Regions from separate parts of the Pseudoalteromonas sp. MTN2-4 genome, predicted to be linked through region 2. Evidence: predicted binding sites of a transcription regulator. Region 2 holds the regulator's gene; each other region holds the start of a gene.
The links. Region 2 encodes FliA, which starts transcription of late flagellar genes. Its sites were predicted from a motif close to CTAAAGNTNNNNNNNNNNNNGCCGATA; they were not measured.
Positions count from the first base shown of each region.

Region 1 (7,845 bases), on a different contig from region 2:
AGGCATTTCAATAAGCAAGAAACAAACATTGCTTATTGGCAAATAGAGGGGGATACGCTCCAAACTAAACCACAAGTAACTTACTTTACAAACCGCTCAAGTAGCCTAGCAGAAACATCATACAAAGGCTCTGAACCACTGTGTGAGCAAGTAGCGAATATTTTTGGTGCAGACGTTACAGATACATGGCAAGGCGCTGAGAATAATACAATCAAAGCTGGTCAACAATTCAAATATATACCAGAACTTAGCGTCTCATTTGCACTGCCTGAAGTGAACTCTTTAAATGATTGGCGCGCTAAAGGCAGTCCCAACTCAATGTCCACAAACCTATTGCAAAGTACTCTGACCGTCTGGTACCAAAATTCAGATGAGCAGAGGTTTTTAAAAGGCAACTTATCAAATAATCAAAGAGTCGTGCCATTAGCATGCAACGATACTGATTTTACTATTTTACTTTCTTTAATTGAGGTTGATGAACAGTTAAGCAGCAGTTTAAACCCTGCCTATTGCGAAGAGATACGCAGTAATAACATTACAAAAACAATGTGTTTAAGTGCCAACTTGCCTCAAGAAAGGTTAATTCTAAACTGTGAGTTTGCTATGACAGATATTGTTATTCCAAACGCCCAAGGAAATAAAACATTTGTTAAGTTAGCAGCTCAAACCTCTACAGGTTCAGATACCGGGATTAATGTTGCAATCACTGATGTTGATATAAATTAAGCTAAATTAGGGATAGTAATTATCTTAACCTATTCGGGGAGCTAAAAAGGCGCTTAAAATTTGTTAGATACTAGCCCTTCACTTGAATTTGGTTTACTCGATTTTTTAATAGATACATCACGGGCAGAAAGCACAGGATGACGGTGAGAATATTCACTAAAGGTAAAATACTTTTATAAAGATAGGTCGAGTAACTTAAATCGAGATAGTGCCTATCTACCAATCTAAATAACTGCATAATAGGCGCAGGAAGTACAATGAGTTGTGCCAATACGCTTTGCCATAAATACACTTTGTCTTTCAATGCCCAGACAGCCAATATAGCCATAAAAACGATGTCACTCAATGCCCAATAGACGTAACGGATGACATATAAATCAGCATCAACTTGCTTGATCAAAGAGAAAGAGAAATAGCCAATCACATAAAATGCGGCACACAGTGCCGCATATCTAAGGGCTTTGTCATCTCTTAATAATGCAAACAGAGCAACCGAAATAAACGTCAGTAACGTCGCGTGGTCTCTTACTAATAACAAAAATTGATTAAAGTAAGTACTGTTTAAATCTAATGACATACTAGGAAGTTAATCTTGAGATGATTAATCTAACTACTTTTCTTCAGACTTTGGTGGCTCATCATTATCATCAGCACCATCGCCATTATTACCTGGCATGTAAGCGTATTTACTTAGAATAGGCATCGTATTTCTCCTTGATAAATGATTCATACTCAAATTAGCTGAATTCCAACCATCTATCAAGAAATACATACTAAAGAATGAAAAATTAATTACCACGCAGTTCGATAGGATCAGATTCTTTCGCTTTACCTTGTAAAATAGAGATTTCAACACGGCGATTACGGCGTCTATCTGTGTCATTCTCATTCGGCACTAGCGGGCGCGTATCAGCATGACCAACAACAACCATTCTATTTTTGTCAAAATCTGGAGCTTTTACCATTTCACTTGCCACAGCTACTGCACGGGTTGCAGATAAATCCCAATTATTAGAATAAAGCTCATTGGTCACCTGAAAGTCATCAGTATGACCTGACACAGTAATTTCTCCTGGTACATCTTTTAACAGCTCAGCAATCTCACGAATTATCGGCTTAAATTTCGGCTGTAAAAAAGCACTACCAGAAGGGAAAGCCCCATTTTCTTGAATACGAATAATGATCTGTTGTCCTAGAGACTCAAGCTCTATTGCGCCATCCATGATTTGCTTTTCCATTTGCTGGGCTATTTTCTTAACCAATTCGTTCACTTGCTCTTGATCGGCTGCTGAAATAGCCTGCTCCATAGATTGCTCTTGTGAAGTACTTTGCGATTCACCACCACGCTTATTACCGCGTTGCTCTTGACGGCCACCTGCTGAAGCCTCATCACCTGCCTGGAACTCCAACATTTGCTGCGTCATCTCTACCGTCTGCTGTTGAATAGTTTCGATGGGAGTTGGCTCTGGTTTACCTGGTGTGAACTCCATAGCTATCACACTGGTACCCTTGGGAATGTCTTTTACTTCGATTTTATTTTGCACACCAAAAGCAAACTTCATCGAACCTGCAATTTGTTTGAATTTCAACACGTCCATTTCAGAGAAAGCCAACAGCAGAACGAAGAAACACATCAAGAGTGACATTAGGTCAGCAAATGTTCCCATCCAAGCGGGTAGCCCGGGGGGGGGACATTTGCATTCTTGTTCGTCTGACATACTACTCCTCCTTGTCGCTACCGCGTTTCGACTCAGGTAGGTAGTTCTTCAGAATACCTTCGATTACTTTCGGGTTTTGACCATCTTGAATACCCAAAATTGCATCCAAGATTAAGCGTTGATTTTGTTCTTCTTCATCTTTACGCAATTCAAGTTTCGCCTGAATAGGAATAGCAACTACGTTTGCAAGAAACGCACCATATAACGTTGTAAGTAGTGCTACCGCCATTGCTGGACCAATCGCTTTTGGGTCATCCATGTTTGATAACATGGCTACTAGACCAATTAGCGTCCCGATCATCCCCATCGCAGGTGCAATATCTGCCAAAGATTTAAATAAGTTAGCGCCTAGTTCGTGTCGAGAGGTAGTAAGTGAAATGTCTTTTAATAAAGTGGCGCGTACAACATCAGCATCATGACCATCTACTAACATATCAACGCCCTTACGCATGAAAGCATTGGGTATCTCTGCTTCTTCCAAAGCCAAAAAGCCACCTTTACGAGCCGAGTCAGCCAATTCAACTGCTTTCTCAATTAGCTCTTCTGGAGATTCAATCTTGAACATAAAGGCTTTGCCAACAACTTTACCAATGCCTAAGAATTGGCCCATGGTGAAGTTCGAAAGTACGATGAAAATAGAGCCACCGAATACAATGACGGTAGATGGGCCATCACCAAACATGGCCAAGTCACCATTACTACTCATGAACATCGCCATGATGACCAAACCTATTGCACCTACTATTCCGATAACGGTTGCTAAATCCACTATCCCCTCCAGAGAATACTTATCATTACTTTTTTATTATGACACTCTAAGTCAATTTTTTGAGTGGCAACTACAAATATCATGCTTAATTAGAATATTTGCAAACCTTATGCCTATGTTACAGTGAAAAGCCTAGCTTTCAGTAAGACTTTTATCGGCAACATCTTGAATATCTTAACTCAATTACGTTGTTAAAATTCGATTAACGCCCACATAAGGCAAAAAATAAACTGATCCGCCACGATTGCCAGTAACAAGCTTTGACCTGAGTCGCTAATCCCCCTAAAATTGCTACCTTTAAAATAAATTGCTGAGCAAGATGTACTATGGCTGCAAAAAAACCTGAAAATCTAAGTTTTGAAGAAGCAATGGCCGAACTAGAAGGCATTGTAAAGGCTATGGAACAAGGTAGCCTAACTTTAGAGCAATCTTTAAAGCAATTTGAACGTGGTGTTCAATTAGCCAATGCTTCTAATGAAAAGTTAAGCAGCGCTGAGCAAAAAGTCTCAATCCTGATGGGCAACGACCCTGAGACACCAGTAACACCAATGCCAAATCAATTAGATTAAGACCCCGCAGTGAATTTATTCGAGCATATAAATACGGCACAAAACCGTTTAGACAGTTACATCTGTAACTACTTCTCTTTGGCGTTAGACACCGATGAAACCGTAAAGTCAGCAACTTTTTACAGCATCAATAATGGCGGTAAAAGATTAAGACCCTTTTTGGTTTACACTGTAGGCAAACTGTTAGGTGCTAAAGAAGCTGACCTTGATGTCGCCGCAGCTGCGATTGAATGTATTCATAGCTACTCATTGGTCCATGATGACTTACCAGCTATGGACGACGATGACTTGCGTCGAGGTAAACCGACTTGTCATATTGCTTATGATGAAGCACAGGCCATTTTAGCAGGCGATGCGCTACAAACCTTAGCGTTTGAATTTTTAAGTGAACATGAATTTTCAGTACCAGCAAAGCAACAAATCAAGATGATTAATACCCTTGCCGTTGCATCTGGTTTGCAGGGCATGGTGGGTGGACAAGCTCTTGATATTTCAGCAACAGAAAAGTCAATTACCCTTGCAGAGCTTGAACGTATTCATCGACTTAAAACCGGCGCATTGTTAAATTGTGCCATTCAATTAGGGGCGTTATGTGCGCCAAATGTAGAACAAGAAATAGTTACTGCACTCGATATATACGGTAGAAAGCTTGGGCTCGCTTTTCAGGTACAAGATGATATTTTAGATATCGAAGGTGATACCGCCGTATTAGGAAAGCCACAAGGCTCAGACTTAGATAATCACAAGTCAACTTATCCGGCTTTGCTAGGACTAGATGGTGCAAAACAAAAAGCACACCTATTGGTCGAAGATGCCCTGTCTGCACTTGATACAATACCTCATAATACCGATGTATTGGCAGAGCTTGCGAAATATATAATTGAGCGTGATCACTAATACTCAATCATGACGTATTGACGACGAATAGAATAAAATTTATAAAAATTAAGTAAACCTTTGTATATAATCGGACAAGGTTTGCGTAGGACACATGTTGAAAGAATGAAACTGGACAGTAGCAAGTACCCATTACTCGCCTTGGTTGATGAACCGGCGCAATTACGTCAATTACCACAGCCCCAACTGGGTAAGTTGAGCGACGAATTAAGAGATTACTTACTTAATTCGGTTTCTCAGAGCAGTGGTCACTTGGCTTCAGGTTTAGGCACCGTCGAATTGACTGTTGCTTTACATTACGTGTATGACACACCTGAAGATAGATTAATCTGGGATGTGGGTCATCAAGCTTACCCGCACAAAATCTTAACTGGCCGTCGTGATGCTATGCATACGATCCGTCAAAAAGATGGGTTGCATCCTTTCCCTTATCGTGAGGAGAGTGAATACGACACCTTCAGCGTAGGCCATTCAAGTACCTCGATTTCAGCGGCATTAGGTATGTCTATTGCCGCGCAAAAAGAGGGGAAAGGTCGTAAAACCGTTGCAGTGATAGGTGATGGTGCGATCACTGCAGGTATGGCGTTCGAAGCCATGAACCATGCCGGAGATATTAAATCCGACATGCTGATAATCTTAAATGATAATGAGATGTCTATCTCTGAAAACGTAGGCGCACTTAACAACCACTTTGCACGCATTCTTTCTGGTAGCTTTTATACTAATATTCGCGAAGGCAGTAAGAAAATTCTTTCTGGTGTGCCGACAGTGAAAGAACTAGCTAGCCGTATGGAAGAGCATCTAAAGGGTATGGTTATACCTGGCACTTTCTTCGAGGAGCTTGGTTTAAATTATATTGGTCCAATTGATGGTCACGACGTTAATATGCTGGTTGATACGCTAAGAAATATGCGCAACCTGAAAGGCCCTCAAATCTTGCACATCAAAACGCAAAAAGGCAAAGGCTATAAGCCAGCTGAAGCCGATCCCATTGGTTATCACGGTGTGCCAAAATTCGACCCGAGCGTGCATAGTTTGCCAAAATCTAAACCTAGCGCCCCTACTTTTTCTAAGGTATTTGGTGATTGGTTATGCGATATGGCAGCACAAGACCCTAAGCTTATGGCGATTACGCCAGCCATGCGAGAAGGCTCAGGTATGGTACGCTTCTCGAAGGAGTTTACTGAGCAGTACTTTGATGTTGCTATTGCTGAGCAACACGCTGTTACCCTTGGTGCAGGTTTCGCATGTGAGGGTCTCAAGCCTGTTGTTGCTATATACTCAAGCTTTTTGCAGCGTGCTTATGATCAACTTATTCATGATGTTGCGCTACAAAACTTACCTGTGCTGTTTGCAATTGACCGCGCGGGAATTGTAGGTGCAGATGGTGAAACGCACCAAGGTGCTTATGACTTAAGCTTTATGCGCTGTATTCCAAACATGATTATCATGGCACCAAGTGATACCAATGAATGTCGTCAGATGCTTTACACTGGTTACCAGTGTAACCAACCTGTTGCTGTGCGTTATCCTCGAGGTAGTGCTGGTGATAGAGATGTACAAACGCAGATGCAAGCGTTTGAAGTTGGCAAAGGCAACGTGATCCGTGAAGGTGAGAAAGTGGCTATCTTAAGTTTCGGTACACTTCTTCATAATGCCAAGCAAGCCGCTGAAAACTTAAATGCAACCCTAGTGGATATGCGATTTGTTAAACCGCTTGATAAAACACTGCTCGTTGAGCTGAGCAAAACTCACGATCGATTTGTTTGTCTTGAAGATAACGCCATTGCTGGTGGTGCTGGCAGTGCTGTGATGGAGTTTCTTGGCACACAGGGTATACAAACGCCAGTGTCGTTATTTGGTATCCCTGATGAATTCATCAAGCATGGTACACAAGACGAAATCCATGCAGAAATGGGCTTATGTGCTAATTCAATCGAAGAGAGAATTAAAGCGCTACTTTGATAATCTCCAACGTTAAATAAAAGGAGCCTAAGCTCCTTTTATTTATGCTTTATAATTTTGACAAATAATCCTTATTGCAACTAACGCATCCAAATTTTCACATCTGCGAGCCCATTTGCCTGTAAGGTTTGTAATTGTGATTCAACGTTACTGGTTTGCTCAAACTCAAAGGCATCCAACTGATCATCAAATGTAATGGTTGCTGCGCCATCACCGCCACGTTGCTTTACTTGATGAAGTGCAACATCCGCCAAATTAACAGAGGCTTCCCAACTGATCACTTGCCCACCAAGCAAAGGTAAGGGATAGAATGACCACCCCATAGAAACCGTCATATTAATCGATTTACCGTTCGGTAATTGGAAGTCACACTCAGCTATAGCACGGCAAAGCTCTTTTATATAACTTTCAACTGCGTCACGCTTGAAATCGCGAAGCAACAATAAGAATTCGTCGCCACTCCAACGTGCCACATAATCTGACCCTTGTGTTCTTGTATTCAATAAGGTGGCAAGCTGCTGTAAACAACTATCACCACCAATTGGACCATAGGCATCATTCACTTTACTGAAGTTGTCAACATTAACGCTTAGTAGTACAAGACGCTTATTTTGTTGCTGTAGTGACTTTGAGTTACGCTGATAGTGCTCAACATCTTTAGGGAGTTGATCGAATAAGAAACGACGGCTTTTAAGGCCTGTGAGCTCATCTGTATGGCTAACTAGCTTCATCTGAGTATTGACTTGGTTAAGCTTGTCATTCGCTTGACGCAGTGCCATAGTGCGCTCTGCCACTAAAGATTCAAGCGCTTGCTGCTTACGTCGCTCTTGGGCTCTAAAGATCCAAAAGAATACGTAAAACAGTAGAACAAACCCTAGCGTAATTAACAGTCTAAAGTATACCGTTTCATCAAAGCGTCTAGGGATCTCAATACGCTGTGTAATGCTTCTAGCTTGTTGCCAGCCTTCACCTTTGCGCTTAACTTGTAATTCAAAGTTATATACACCCGGCTCTAAGTTCGTATATATCGCTTCTCGACGATTAAATACTTCTCGCCATTCAGTGTTTTCTTTACCAGTTAAACGATATCTAAACTCGATACTCGCTGGCGCATAAAAGTCTATGGCAGTGTAGTTAATCGTGATATCGCGTTCACTGGTATCAAGTTTAAGCAACTCTGCAAATTTGCTTGAGACTATCG
Region 1 covers NZ_BTGK01000001.1:833,492-841,336, forward strand. Annotated here, with positions in the region: gene ACGHEH_RS03950 (hypothetical protein) at 1-726, shown strand, start outside; gene ACGHEH_RS03955 (hypothetical protein) at 797-1,303, opposite strand; gene ACGHEH_RS03960 (flagellar motor protein MotB) at 1,515-2,444, opposite strand; gene pomA (flagellar motor protein PomA) at 2,446-3,213, opposite strand; gene ACGHEH_RS03970 (exodeoxyribonuclease VII small subunit) at 3,540-3,782, shown strand; gene ispA ((2E,6E)-farnesyl diphosphate synthase) at 3,792-4,679, shown strand; gene dxs (1-deoxy-D-xylulose-5-phosphate synthase) at 4,785-6,644, shown strand; gene ACGHEH_RS03985 (diguanylate cyclase domain-containing protein) at 6,725-7,845, opposite strand, start outside.
Region 1: a site for FliA is predicted at 3,366-3,392, ahead of pomA (flagellar motor protein PomA). Genes of this name have one in related genera too.

Region 2 (7,845 bases):
ACGTTATCAAAAAGGTCGAGGTAGAAGGCCGACTAGTTTAAGTAAGAATTTACCTATTCCAGAAGATATGAGGTACTAGCAAGTAAATACATCTTGGCTTACAAATTGCTTTATTAGACCAGTGTCAATATTTTGTAGTTGTTAAGTTATGGATTTTAAAGCGGTTTTACAAAGTCTTAATGAGAATAAAAAAGACTATGCGAAAGGGGTCGGAACGCCATTATTAGTGCTTGCGGCTTTGGGCATGGTAATTTTGCCTTTACCTCCATTCCTTTTAGACATTCTATTCTCTTTTAATATCGCTTTGGCATTGGTGGTATTACTCGTCACTGTATACACCATGAAACCACTCGAATTTGGCATGTTCCCAGCGGTTCTGCTTATTGCCACCATTATGCGTTTAGCCTTGAATGTAGCCAGTACTCGTGTTGTATTATTAGAAGGCCACAATGGCGGAGATGCCGCAGGTAAGGTAATTGAAGCGTTTGGTTCTGTGGTAATTGGGGGGAACTATGCCGTTGGTTTAGTTGTTTTCTTAATCCTGATTATCATCAACTTTGTGGTAATCACAAAAGGTGCTGGTCGTATCTCAGAGGTATCTGCGCGTTTCACATTAGATGCTATGCCTGGTAAGCAAATGGCTATCGATGCCGATTTAAATGCTGGTTTTATCAGCGCAGATGAAGCACGTAAACGTCGTGATGAAGTAACACGTGAAGCAGACTTTTATGGCTCAATGGATGGTGCCAGTAAGTTCGTAAAAGGCGATGCAATAGCAGGAATTGTGATTTTAGCTATCAACATCATTGGTGGTTTATTTGTTGGCATGATCCAACATGACTTATCGTTTTCAAAAGCCATGGAAGTATACACATTACTTACCATTGGTGATGGCTTGGTTGCACAGCTCCCTTCTCTTTTACTTTCAATTGGTACTGCAATCGTCGTTACTCGCCAAAATGAATCTCATAACATGGGGGAGCAGTTTAAAACTCAACTAGGGAATGAGAAATCTCTCTATATTGCAGCAGGTATCTTAATCGCGATGGGCTTAGTGCCAGGTATGCCACATATTGCATTTTTAAGCTTAGGTACGTTGCTTGGCTATCTGGCTTATTACACACAACAGCAAAAAGCAAAAGCTGCAGAGCAAGAAGCGCAACAACAGGCAGCAGGTGGTGATATTGCAAATAAGCCTCAAGAGCAAAAAGAGCTTGGCTGGGACGACGTTCAACCAGTTGATGTGATTGGCCTGGAAGTTGGCTATCGATTAATCCCGCTTGTAGATCAAGCTCAAGGTGGTGAATTGTTAAGTCGTATTAAAGGTGTTCGTAAGAAGCTTTCACAAGAGCTAGGTTTCTTGGTTCCGCCTGTGCATATTCGTGATAATCTTGAATTAGATCCAAATGAATACCGTATCACCTTAATGGGGGTTGGCTCAGGTAATGGGGAATTAAAACATGGTGATGAATTAGCTATAAATCCAGGACAAGTATTTGGTCCAATCAATGGCGTAGCAACCACAGATCCAGCTTTTGGCTTAGAGGCGGTTTGGATCAAACCGGAACAAAAAGATGAAGCGCACTCATTAGGTTACACTGTTGTAGATGCAGCGACTGTAGTCGCAACTCATATTAGTCAATTACTTACAAACAACGCATCATTGTTATTAGGGCATGAAGAAGTACAAAATTTATTAGATATGCTTGCTAAGTCTCATCCTCGTTTAGTTGAAGGCTTAGTACCAGATATTCTTCCACTCACTACGGTTGTTAAAGTGTTGCAAAACTTACTGAATGAAGGTGTTGCAATCCGCGATATGCGCTCGATTGTTCAGACCCTTGTTGAGTATGGACCGCGTAGTCAAGACCCTGATGTATTAACCTCTGCAGTGCGAATTTCACTGCGTAGATTAATTGTGCAAGACGCGGTTGGCGGTGCAGATGAAATCCCTGTCATAACATTGGCGCCTGAGTTGGAACAGATGTTGCATCAGTCACTTCAGAACGCGGGTGATGAAGGGGCTGGAATAGAGCCAGGCCTTGCGGAGCGACTTCAAACATCATTAAGAGAAGCGCACCAAACGCAAGAAATGCTAGGCGACCCATCCATCCTTCTAACCTCAGGTATGTTAAGAAGTGTGCTTTCAAGATTTGTTAAACATACGATCCCAGGTCTTCGAGTGATGTCATATCAAGAAGTACCAGATGAAAGACAAATCAAAATTGTAAGCTCAGTTGGACAATAGATAGGAATTAAGGGGTTGTAACATGAAAATTAAACGTTTTTTTGCCAAAGATATGCGCACAGCACTGAAAGAAGTAAAAGAAGAGCTTGGCGCTGATGCTGTGATTATGTCAAACAAGAAACTGGCAGATGGTGTAGAAATTGTTGCAGCCGTGGATAATGACAGAGCGCCAGAAACACCCGTTGAGGCGCCACGAGTAAATCCAGCACCAGCACAAACTCGAGCTGTGCAACCTCGTATTGTTCGCCCAGAACCTCAGCGTGCAAAACCAGAACCTCAAGCTCAAGTAGCAGACAGTTTACAGGCTCTATTAGACAGACAAGCTCCAAAGCCTCGTTCGCCTGAGCTTGCATCTATGTTCTCTCAATCAGGCATTAATACCGAAGAGGTATTTAAACCTCGTCAAGCGACTGAAGAGCGTTATGAGCTTCCAACCTCAACACAAAACTTCAGAGCTGAACCAAATGTTAAAACTCAACAGCAAGCGCAATCATGGAGCTTTGATGATGACCTTGATACAGGGTTTGCGGATGATTTTGAACCTGCGCCAAAAAAAGTCGATGAAATGGCAACCATGAGAGAAGAAATGAATGCCATCCGTCAATTACTTGAACACCAAGTATCAGGCTTAATGAAGCAAGAAATGGAAAGAAGAGACCCAACTAGGGCTTGCTTAGTTGATCGTTTGCAAGGCATGGGTGTTGACAAAGAAGTAGCTGAACAAATGGCTTGTTTCATCCCTGATGACGTTTCTCGCAAAGAAGCATGGAATTCATTGCTTGAAATGGTGGCAAATCAAATGCATACAACTAATAACGATATTCTTCGTCAAGGTGGTGTATATGCATTAGTAGGTCCAACTGGTGTAGGTAAAACAACGACAGTCGCTAAACTTGCTGCATTAGGCGCGCAGAAATACGGTGCAGACAAAGTTGCGTTAATCACAACTGATACTTATAGAATTGGTGCTTATGAGCAGCTGGCAACGTACGGCAGAATTATTGGTTGTCCAGTAAAACAAGTAAAAGATGCCAATGAATTAGCAGAAGTTTTATATCATTTACGGAATAAGCGTCTAGTATTAATAGATACTGCGGGTATGAGTCAAAGAGATATTCGTTTAACAGAACAACTAAATACTTTAATGAGAAGTTCTAGGGTCGATATAAGAAGCTATTTGGTTTTGAGTGCAACATCGCAAATGCATGTATTGCAAGAGGCTGTTCGTCACTTCCAAAAGGTGAATTTAAGTGGTTGTATTTTTACAAAACTTGATGAATGTCTAAGTTTAGGCGAGATTATTAGTATTGCGATTCAAAATCGCTTGCCAATAGGGTATCTTACTAACGGTCAACGAGTGCCAGAAGACATTCGTGTAGCAAATGCTCGTAAAATGGTCAAAAAGGCTGAGCAATTGTATTTAAAGAGAATAAAAGCACAACATTCGCGACGTGTACCTGTAGCGTCTCAGACAGTAGGAATGTATGATTAACACAGTATTAGATCAAGCAAGTGGCCTGCGTAGAATGAATCAAAATGGCAACCATGGCGTAAAAGTAATTGCAGTAACGGGTGGTAAAGGAGGGGTTGGTAAAACCAATGTCTCATTAAATACGGCTATTGCACTTGGTCAGCAAGGAAACAGAGTACTCGTCCTAGATGCCGACTTAGGTTTGGCAAATTGTGACGTGATGCTTGGTTTAAGAGTTGAAAAAAACTTATCTCATGTCCTGTCGGGTGAATGTGAGTTAGATGAAATCTTAGTTGAAGGACCTGCAGGTATCAAAATTGTACCGGCTACCTCAGGTTCACAAAATATGGTTGAGTTGACCCCAGCAGAGCATGCAGGTCTCATTCGTGCCTTCAGTGAATTAAACACAGAATTTGATATTCTAATTGTTGATACCGCCGCGGGCATTTCTGACATGGTGCTTAGTTTTTCTCGTGCAGCCCAAGATGTGATGGTTGTTGTATGTGATGAGCCTACTTCAATCACTGATGCGTACGCACTTATTAAGGTTCTCAGTCGTGAGCATGGTGTTTACCGTTTCAAAATTGTTGCTAACATGGTTCGAAGTTTACGCGAAGGTCAGGAGCTTTTTGCTAAACTTTCTAAGGTTACAGACAGATTTTTAGATGTTGCACTAGAATTAGTTGCAACCATTCCGTTTGATGAAAATATGCGTAAGTCTTCTCGCCGTCAAAAAACCATTGTTGAGTTATTTCCAAATTCTCCGGCAGCGGTTGCATTTAGAGGTTTAGCGAGTAAAGCAGTTAAATGGCCAATACCACATCAACCTTCTGGTCATTTAGAGTTTTTTATTGAACAGCTAGTCAACGGATAACTATGTCGTCATCGATGGGTAAAGCGATGGGCTATCAAACTACAGACAATCTCAATAGAGTGATAGAGCGTCATACCGGTCTTGTCAAAAAAGTGGCGTGCCATTTGTTGGCTCGCTTACCTGCAAACATTCAGTTAGATGACCTTGTGCAATCAGGCATGATAGGCTTGATTGAAGCCAGTAAAAATTTTGACGCAAGTAAAGGCGCAAGCTTTGAAACTTTTGCTGGGATCAGAATTCGAGGCGCAATGCTAGATGAAATTCGTCGTGGAGACTGGGCGCCAAGAAGCGTTCATAAAAATAGTCGTATGGTCGCTGAGGCCATCGCTAATCTAGAAAGCGCCTTAGGTCGAGAACCTAAAGACACTGAAATCGCTGAAAAACTTGATATTCCTCTGGATGAGTACCATCATATTCTACATGATGTGAATGCGAGTAAAATCATTGGAATTGAAGATTTAGGCGTCGATGAAGACGTAATCACTCCAGTTAACAATGATTTAGCGCTAGACAAACCGTTCAATAACGTTAAAAATGAGCGTTTTAACGAATCGTTGCTCACGGCGATTCAATCGTTACCAGAAAGAGACGCACTTGTCTTATCTCTTTACTATAACGATGAAATGAATTTAAAAGAAATAGGGCAAATACTCGAAGTAAGTGAATCTCGAGTAAGCCAAATTCATGGGCAGGCAATGATCAGGCTTAGGGCTAAAATCAATGACTGGGTCAATTAGAGTAATAATAATAGGTTCAAACCTCACTGGAGGATGTTTTGGATAAAAACATGAAAATTCTTGTGGTTGATGATTTTTCTACGATGAGAAGAATAATCAAAAACCTGCTTAGAGACTTAGGTTTTACAAACGTACAAGAAGCAGATGATGGCAGTACAGCTCTCCCTATGCTTCAAAACCAAGAATTTGACTTCGTAGTCACGGACTGGAATATGCCAGGCATGCAAGGTATCGATCTTCTCCGTGCTATTCGTGCAGATGACAGCCTTAAGCATATACCAGTACTTATGGTGACAGCTGAAGCGAAAAAAGAGCAAATTGTTGCTGCGGCGCAAGCTGGTGTAAATGGTTATATTGTAAAACCATTCACTGCTGGAACACTTAAAACAAAATTAGAAAAAGTGTTTGAACGTTTAGCCTAAATAACTGAGAAGGAGAGGCGGATGTCAGCACCTTCTGTGCCTCAAATAACACTTGAGCAAGCTAAGCAACTGGTTACTTATCTTGAGCAAGGCGAGCAAGATAAAGCAGATAAATTAATCATGGAGGCTGCAAGTAAAGAGCAATCTGAACTTTTTGCTGAAGTGGGTAAATTGACTCGTCAACTACACGAGTCATTGAAAAATTTTGAGCTTGATACTCGTATTTCTGATTTGACGACAGAAGCCTTACCGGATGCTAAAGAACGTTTGAATTACGTCATGGAAATGACAGAAAACGCAGCCAATAAAACGATGGATGCAGTTGAAGCAAGTTTGCCTCTCGCGCAGCAGCTCGCAGACGATTTATCTGATATAAAACCAACTTGGGATCGACTTATGAGACGTGATATCCAGCTTGGTGAATTCAAATCTCTTTGTCATGATTTAGATAAGTTTATGCAAGGCTCTCAAGCAACAACAGATGAGCTTCAGGGGCATATGACAAATGTTTTAATGGCTCAAGATTATCAAGACTTAACTGGTCAGGTCATTCGACGTGTTATCGAATTAGTTAGAGAAGTAGAAGACAGTTTAATCCACTTACTAACTGTATTTGGTTCAGCAGAAGAACCTCAATCAAAACAAAAAGAAAACATTGAAGGGGTTCAGGTTGCTGAAATTGATCCTGTAGAGATATCTGGACCTGAAGGTCCGATAATGAATGCAGAATCTAGAGAAGATGTCGTATCCAATCAAGATGAGGTCGACGATTTATTGTCGAGCTTAGGCTTCTAATAGGAGAGTGTGTACATGAGCTTTGAAGTCGATGAAGATATATTGCAAGACTTTCTTGTTGAAGCTGGTGAAATATTAGAGTTGTTATCTGAGCAGCTTGTTGAGCTAGAGAATAACCCTGAAGATAAAGAATTATTAAATGCAATCTTTAGAGGCTTTCACACCGTTAAAGGTGGTGCGGGCTTTTTGAGCATGACTGAGCTTGTTGACGCATGTCATGGTGCGGAAAATGTATTCGATGTTTTAAGACAAGGGCAACGTTCTGTTTCTCCTGAATTGATGGATGTCATTCTTCAGTCCTTAGATACCATCAATGAAATGTTCGCGCACATTCAAAATCGTGAACAACCTGATCCCGCAGATCCTGCTTTACTTGAGACACTTCACCAGTTAAGTAAGCCTGAATCAGAAGACGAGCAAATTTCTACTCCAAGTTCAGAACCAGAGCCTGTTGTTGAAGAGACACCACATGTTGATTTATCTGCTGATGATATTCTTTTTGATATTGATACCGATGATGTAGCTGGTGAAACTACCTCAGAAAGTATTGATGAAATAACAGAAGACGAATTTGAGAGCTTACTTGATGAGCTACATGGGGCTGGTAAAGGCCCAGCAGTTGAGCAAACTCCTTCAACTGCCTCAAGCACAGATGATGGTGATATTACAGACGATGAGTTTGATAGCCTTTTAGATGAGCTTCATGGCGTTGGTAGTTTTGGTACGATTAGTACACCTGCTCAAACAAGCACAGGCACTAGCCAAGCGTCTTCATCATCCTCTTCAGCACCATCTTCAAGTGATGATGAAATAAACGATGAAGAATTCGAGGCATTGTTAGATGAACTTCATGGTAAAGGCGGGGCGCCAAAGTCATTAGAAACTGCTGTACCTAGCAAGCCTGCCGCGAATATTGAAGCCAATCAACCTGAGCCCGTTGCAGCTAAGTCAGTTGCAAAACCCAAACCGGCTCCTCAACCAGCAAAGCCAGCACCTTCACCAGCACCAGCTGCAAAAGCCCAAGGTGCGCCAGCTTCAGCCAAAAAACCGCCAGCACCTCAAGCTGAGACGACAGTACGAGTTGATACAAAACGCCTAGATCAAATTATGAACATGGTGGGTGAACTGGTATTAGTGAGAAACCGTCTCGTTAGTTTGGCAAATAATTCTAGCAGTGAGGCTATGGGTAAGGCGATATCTAACCTTGACGTGGTTACCGCGGATCTACAAGGTGCGGTAATGAAAACACGAATGCAGCCAATTAAGAAAGTATTTGGCCGATTCCCTCGTGTTGTTAG
Region 2 covers NZ_BTGK01000008.1:71,677-79,521, forward strand. Annotated here, with positions in the region: gene flhB (flagellar biosynthesis protein FlhB) at 1-79, shown strand, start outside; gene flhA (flagellar biosynthesis protein FlhA) at 149-2,248, shown strand; gene flhF (flagellar biosynthesis protein FlhF) at 2,271-3,740, shown strand; gene ACGHEH_RS16835 (MinD/ParA family protein) at 3,733-4,593, shown strand; gene ACGHEH_RS16840 (RNA polymerase sigma factor FliA) at 4,620-5,330, shown strand; gene cheY (chemotaxis response regulator CheY) at 5,369-5,752, shown strand; gene ACGHEH_RS16850 (protein phosphatase CheZ) at 5,774-6,547, shown strand; gene ACGHEH_RS16855 (chemotaxis protein CheW) at 6,563-7,845, shown strand, end outside.

Region 3 (7,845 bases), on a different contig from region 2:
AGGTCACTGTAGCAAGTACCTGTCGATCACAGCCATAAGGAGCCGAGATGGACAAACAAATAAAAGTAAAAAACATTCCGAGCGATGTAAAAATACAGAAGCCGGAACTCCAACCTGATAGGTTTAACCCTCGCAGCCGAATTTATGTGCGTGCAGTTAAAGGACTACACCAGCAACTTCGCAAGCGCTTGGGTTTTATCGGCATGCTTGCGTTCATGCTTATGCCCTGGATAAATTTTGAGGGGCACCAAGCCGTTTATTTTGATCTCTACGAGCAAAAGTTTAATATTTTCGGATTAACGCTGATGCCACAAGATTTAACGGTGCTGGCGTTTTTCCTTATGATCGCTGCATTTGCACTGTTTGTAGTGACCACGTTTTATGGTCGTGTTTGGTGTGGTTACACTTGTCCGCAAACCGTTTGGACTTTTATTTTCTTGTGGTTTGAAGAGAAGTTTGAAGGCAGCGCTAATCAACGTAAAAAACTCGATAGTCGAAAAATGGACTTTGATAAATTTTGGCGAAAAACGGCAAAGCATAGTAGTTGGATTTTATTCTCTTTGTGGACCGCCATTAGCTTTGTTGGATTTTTCACTCCAATACGTGAATTAGTGCCTGATTTACTGACCTGGAGCGCAGGAAGTTATGCAGTTATCAGCATCTTAGTGTTTACGGCGTGTACATACGGTAACGCAGGCTGGATGAGGGAGATTATGTGCTTACATATGTGTCCTTATTCACGTTTTCAATCTGCCATGTTCGATAAAGACACCTTTACAGTTAGCTATGACGCGAAACGCGGTGAGTCACGTGGTCCTCGCTCTCGTAAACAAGATCCCAAAGAAATGGGGCTGGGTGACTGTATCGACTGTAATCTGTGTGTTCAGGTATGTCCTACAGGCATCGATATTCGTAATGGCTTGCAATATGAGTGTATCAACTGTGGTGCATGTATAGATGCGTGTGATGGGGTGATGGATAAAATGAATTACCCTCGTGGTTTAATTTCTTACACCACAGAGCGCAACCTTGAAACACCAGATAATAAAACTAAAGCATTCCGTGGTAAGTTGGCAGGTTATTTATTAATCATGACAGTGTTAATTGCTGCACTGGTGGTGAATATTGCGATGCGCAAGCCAATGGAACTCGATATTATTCGTGATAGAAATCAGCTTTATCGAGTCAATTTCGATGGTTTAGTTGAAAACACTTACACCCTAAAAGTCATCAATAAAACCCAGCAAACACAACAATACGACATTGCGGTTGAGGGGCTAAATAACTTTAATGTGCTTGGCAAACTAGCGATTGAAGTTCAAGCGGGTGAATCGATGAATGTGCCACTTTCTGTGATCATTGACCCTTATGACCTTAAAAAGCCAGTGACTGAATTCCATTTTAGAGTTCAAGTGAAAGGCGACCCGACAGTGTCACTATCACAGCCTACCAACTTTTTTAAAGGCAAATAATTAGATACACTAATTAAACCAAGCAAAAGCGGGTATTCCCCGCTTTTTTTATGCCAAATGAGGAATACATGAGCGAGTTTAGTTTTGCGAATTTAAATCCAGATCGTATCTTGGATGCCATAGAAAGCATTGGCGTTTACCCTGAGACAGGCTTGCTACCTTTGAACAGTTATGAAAATCGCGTTTATCAGTTTAAAGCCGAAGACGGTAAGCGTTATGTCACTAAATTTTATCGTCCCGAGCGCTGGAGTGAGGCGCAAATAAAAGAAGAACATGCTTTTGCATTTGAGCTCGCTAATGAAGAAGTGCCTATCGTCGCGCCAGTCGAAATAGCTGGCGAAAGCCTATTCGAGCATGCCGGCTACAAATTTGGGCTCTTTCCTAGTGTGGGTGGGCGTCAGTTTGAAATTGACAATTTAGACCAGCTTGAAATGCTTGGCCGATATATCGGACGACTACACCTAGTTGGTAAGAGTAAACCATTCCAGCATAGACTGAGTATTAATACCCAGAGCTACTTATTCGACGCCAAGGAAGTTATTGAAAATAGTAAGCTTGTGCCTATACATATAGAAACCGCATTCTACACTATTTTAGAACAGGTTATTTCGCAAACTGCGCAAATGTATCATGTCGATAAGCCTATTCGTTTGCATGGTGATGCACATGCTGGCAATATTCTCTGCACAGGCGATTCACTGACCTTAGTGGATTTAGATGATTGTCGCTCAGGCCCAGCAATCCAAGATTTATGGATGATGCTCAATGGTGATAAAAACGAGCAATTAATTCAGCTCGATACACTATTGATAGGGTATGAAGAATTTAACTCTTTTGATGCAAAAGAGCTGCAACTGATAGAACCGCTACGTGCGATGCGAATGGTGCATTACATGGGGTGGTTAGCTGCCAGGTGGGAAGATCCTGCATTTACACGGAACTTTTCTTGGTTTGCAACAGACAAATACTGGGAGCAGCAGATCTTAGCATTGAAAGAACAGCTTGCAGCGTTACAAGAACCTGCATTACAACTGTTTCCATAAAAAATTGAGAAATAACTATGTTAAAAGCGTTAAAACTATCCATTCTATTTTTCTGTTTGCCGTTGTTAGCCATGGCTGCAGAATTTGATTTTAAAGAAGGTGTGCACTACCAAACTTTAACCACCCAAAAAAGTGAGCAAGAAAAAGTAACTGAGTTTTTTTCATTTTACTGCCCGCATTGCTTCCGTTTTGAACCGGTTGCTAAAGCGTTAGAGCAAAGCTTGCCAGAAGGTGCTGTGTTTGAAAAAAGCCATGTGAACTTTTTAGGTGGTTTGCCTGCGCAAGTACAAAGTAATTTAAGCTATGCCTATATCGTGGCAAAGCAAATGGGCAAAGGTGATGAAATTGCAGCTAAAATCTTCGACAGTATCCATTTAAAAAAAGCGCCATTGAATGACATTAAAGATGTGAAAAAGCTACTGGATCTTAATGGTATCAGCGAAAAGCAGTTTGATGCTGCACTAGCAAGTATGCCAGTAATTGCGGCTGAAAAGCTGATGCAAGACGACCAAAATCGTTTTTCAAAAGCGGGCGCACTTTCTGGCGTGCCTACATTTATCGTGAGTGATAAATATAAAGTAAATACCAACAGTTTAAAAAGCCAAGAGCAATTCAACGCATTGGTTAAACATTTATTAGCAAAATAATACGGAGAATAAGATGTTAAAGCTAATTAAAGCCGCTGCGCTGGCACTCATGCTTCCTGTAGTTGCAAACGCAGCTCAGTTTGAAGAAGGCGTTCACTACGAAGTGGTTGCCGAGCGTGGTACTAAGAAACCTGAAGTGACAGAGTACTTCTCATTTTTCTGCCCTGCATGTAATGCGTTTGAACCATTGATCGCTCAGGTAAAACCTAAACTGAATGAAGGTGTAAAGTTTAAAAAGAGCCACGTAGATTTTTCAGGCCCTCGTGATCCAGAAGTACAAAAGATTATGGCTCAAGGCTTAGCACTTGCTGAAGTGCTTCCTCAAAAAGATAAAATCATTGCTGCAATTTTTACGCATATTCATGCAAAGCGTAATAAGATCAATGAACTTGCGGATATGAAAGACATCTTCGTTGCACAAGGCGTAGACGCTACTAAGTTTGATAAAATGTACAAAAGCTTTGCTGTACGTACTAAGACTTCAAAAATGGCGCGTATGCAACAAAAGTGGTCTGAAAAGCGTGCGCTTACAGGCGTTCCAACGTTTATCGTAAATGGTAAATATAAACTGCGTTTACGTGAGTCAAAAACGACGACTCCAGAGCAGATCAGTGCATTAATTAATTATTTAGCTGCTAAATAATTAATCATAAATTGAAATAGAGCCTCGCACTTGCGAGGCTTTTTTATTGGAAAAGATATGCATAAGATATTGGTTTCAAGTTGCTTACTCGGACAACCCGTCCGTTATGATGGGCAATCTAAAGGTTTAACAAATGATATTTTGACTCGGTGGCTGCAAGAAAAGCGAGTTGTTGCATTTTGCCCTGAAGTTACGGGTGGCTTACCAACCCCCAGGGCACCTGCAGAGATCAATGCCGAAAGGGTAATCATGACAACAGGTGAAGATGTCACCAGTGAATTCCAGTTGGGTGCTCAAAAAGCACTCGCATTATGTGACGCGCAACAAATCAAATTTGCGTTGTTGAAAGAATCTAGCCCTTCATGTGGTAGAAATACTATTTACGATGGGTCGCATAATGGAGTTAAAGTGGCTGGAATGGGTTTAACTGCTAAAAAGCTTGTTAAAGCAGGCATACAGGTTTTTAGTGAAGAGCAATTGCCACAGCTAGTCAGTGCTCTGGCAATTGCTGAAAAGAATTAGCGGGATTATTTACGCTGTAAAAATACACCAGACTCCACATGATGTGTATATGGGAACTGGTCGAAAATCGCAATGCGAGATACAGAATGTGTTTCGCATAGCATGTCTAAATCACGCTCTAATGTGTCTGGATTACATGAGATATATATAATATTGTCGTAATTAGATACTAAACGACAAGTGAGTTCATCCATACCTGCACGAGGTGGGTCAACCAAAATAGTTTGGCAGTTGTAGTCTTGAAGGTTAATGCCATTTAATCTTGAAAATTGGCGTTCCCCTTTCATTGCTTGCGTAAACTCTTCACTCGACATGCGAACAATATCTAAGTTCTCAACTTTATTCGCTGCAATATTAATTTGTGCCGAGTTTACCGAAGATTTAGAGATTTCAGTTGCTAGCACTTTATTAAAGCTACCAGCTAAAGCAATTGAAAAGTTACCGTTACCACAATATAGCTCAAGTAAATCATTCTCCAGTGGTGCACAAAGGTCTTGCGCCCATTCCAGCATTTTCTCATTTACTTTCGCATTTGGCTGCGTAAAGCTATTTTCAACTTGTTGGTACTGATACGTTTGGCCATTTACAGTCAACTGCTCTGTAACAAAATCATTGCCTAAAACAATCTTTTGTTTGCGAGCGCGACCAATAAAGTCAATCTTATAGGTTTTCTGAAGCTCAAAACGTAATGCATTAATTGCAGCTAACCATTCATCATCAAGCTGTTTGTGATAAAGCAGGCTTACCAGGATCTCACCACTTAGCGTCGATAAATAATCGATTTGGAAAAGCTTGCGGCGAAGTATCTCGTTATGACGTAACTTTTCCATCATAATTTGCATGATTTCACTAATAAGCGGCGCGGCAGGGTCAAATGTTTCCACTCGAATTTTTTGCTTGCTCTCTTGATCAAACATAATGTGATAGAGATCGTCACCATCGTGCCATACTCTAAATTCAGCACGTTGACGGTATTGCGTTTTTGCTGATACAAAGACTTCAAGCTCTGGTGCGTTAAAGCGAGCAAATTGAGCACTAATACGCGTTTGCTTTTCAGCAAGCTGCTGTTCATAAGTGGCGGTATCAATAGTGATGACTGGCATAGTTAAACTGACCTTACAAATTCGAGAGCGGGTATTGTAGGGGGCATAGGTGATTTGTCCAGTTTCTCGCTAAAATTTGTTGTTTTTTTATACTAAACGCTCAAGGGTCAATAACTACTGCCGATATAAAGTAATAATTAAGATGTACGCATGGTTGCTACTATTTTGGAGATAAACATGAAAATCGGACAATTAAACCAGCTTCTCAACCCTTCTTTTGCTAATAAAGCAAACAGTAAAGCGGGTTTTAAACCGAATATCCAAAGTAGTACTGATGGTTTTCACGGAGATAAAGGTAAAATTGCAGCAAAGCTGCTTGATGATAAGTTAGCAAAAGCCTTGGATATTGAAAAAACAGAGCCTAAGGCAGCGCCTTTATTTGATTTTGATACCGTTATTAATAATGTGCTTGATTTCGTAAAGGGGTCAATAAGTAAAGCGAAAGCTGATGGTCGAGATGACCAAGCAATTCAAGATATGTTGAATGCAACACGTAAAGGTGTGCAGATGGGCATAGATGATGCGACATCAGAATTGAAAGCTTCGGGATTATTTAATCAAGACATAGAAGAAGGGATCGAAAAATCTAAAGAAGGGATTTTTAAGGGATTAGATGATTTTGAGGATGAGCTTTTTAATCCACAACCTGACTCTATGCAGGTGAGCGCTGCGCAGTATGCGAGCTTGTCGAATCAAGCTGATTATAGTTTCACAACAGCAGAGGGAGACGAAGTAACCATATCACTGAGTGATGTTCGCTCAAAAGGTCAAGCTGTCAGCTATGCTCAAAACGGTGATAATTATGGTCTTGTTGTATCAGAGCAATCAAGTGAGGAAGTCAGTTTTTCGATTAGTGTTAATGGCGAACTCAATAAAGAAGAGCAAAAAGCTATTAATGAAATGATGAAAGACATTCGCAATGTCAGTGATGCGTTCTTCTCAGGTGAATATGATGATGCGTTCGAAAAAGCGTCGGCATTAAATATAGAGAGCGATCAAATTACCAACTTCACGATGGATTTGCGTCAGACAAAAACAACCGCTGCAATTGCTCAATATCAACAAGCCAACCCCATAAAAGAGTTAGAACAAGCGTTTCAACCTCTAGATAAACAATTAGAGAGTATTCATTCAGAAGGTAAAGCATTAGGCATTGAGCAGCAATTGCCAGATATCATGGCGTGGATGAACGATGGACAAGCAAGAATGGCTCAGCTTTTAGATTATGCGCAAGGTTTCTTCAATCAACTTGATAATAAGTCATAGAAATCAGCTTAAGTGACTTGGCAACTTATATAGGCTCGGGCAAACTTGCACCTCTATACAGAGGAGTCTTAGTTTGCCGCACATTTTAGTTTTTGATTCAGGTATTGGTGGGACCAGTGTCCTAACACATATCCAAAATACACTACCAGGGGCAGACTATACCTACATAATGGATAATGCTTTACTGCCCTACGGTCTTCAGACTGAAGAAACAATTCAAAATAGACTGGCAAGTCTCGTTAATAAAATATCTTCAAATCTTTTTGGGGAAGTTGACTTAATAGTGATCGCTTGCAATACAGCTTCAACTTACGCACTGGCACATATTCGCCAGTTTACTCAAATTCCGATTGTTGGCGTGGTACCTGCAATAAAGCCTGCTGCACAAATTAGTATTAGAAAGCATATTGCTTTATTAGCAACGCCTGCTACTTCAAATAATCAGTATACGCAATCTTTAGTGAGTGAGTTTGCTAGTGATTGCCAAGTAAGTTTCTACCATTCAACAGAGTTGGTAAGGCTAGCAGAGCGTAAGTTTTGGTTAAATGAAGATGTACGAGAGGGTGTTAATAAGGAGCTATCAGCTATTAAGGTCGATAATCAAGCTGATGTTCTGATTTTAGGGTGCACACATTTTCCAATATTGAAGTATGAAATAGCTGAGTTTTATCAGACGCAATGTGAATTAATCGACTCCGGAACTGCAATAGCAAAAAGAGTGCAGTACTTATTGGCTGACAGTATAGGTGAAATAGTTATAAAAAAGCCGCTACAGTTTTATGCAACGGCTTTAAATGAGGTCCCTGCTAATACAGGGTACGATGTGAAAAGTTTACATCTTTAACTTGCAACAGCTTCTTCAGCTGTCTCTGGTTTTTGTTTTGCAGCTCTAACCTTCAACGTACGTTGTTGGAACTCTTTTTCATTCAATGCTGCAATGGCTTTATCAGCATCAGCTTCTGCCATCTCCACAAAACCGAAACCACGACGTTTACCTGTATTTTTATCTTTTAATAAACGAACGTTGAATACACGGCCCTGTTCAGAGAAAAGCTCTCGAACGACACTTTCATTTGCTTTATAAGGTAAGTTACCTACATAAAGCGTTTTTGTTTTTACTTCAGCATTGTCAGATTGTGGGGTTACATT
Region 3 covers NZ_BTGK01000005.1:471-8,315, reverse strand. Annotated here, with positions in the region: gene ccoG (cytochrome c oxidase accessory protein CcoG) at 48-1,472, shown strand; gene ACGHEH_RS12975 (serine/threonine protein kinase) at 1,541-2,515, shown strand; gene ACGHEH_RS12970 (thiol:disulfide interchange protein DsbA/DsbL) at 2,533-3,162, shown strand; gene ACGHEH_RS12965 (thiol:disulfide interchange protein DsbA/DsbL) at 3,176-3,805, shown strand; gene ACGHEH_RS12960 (DUF523 domain-containing protein) at 3,863-4,327, shown strand; gene trmA (tRNA (uridine(54)-C5)-methyltransferase TrmA) at 4,333-5,430, opposite strand; gene ACGHEH_RS12950 (DUF5610 domain-containing protein) at 5,608-6,696, shown strand; gene murI (glutamate racemase) at 6,770-7,540, shown strand; gene ACGHEH_RS12940 (RNA recognition motif domain-containing protein) at 7,537-7,845, opposite strand, start outside.
Region 3: a site for FliA is predicted at 5,530-5,556, ahead of ACGHEH_RS12950 (DUF5610 domain-containing protein). Genes of this name have one in related genera too.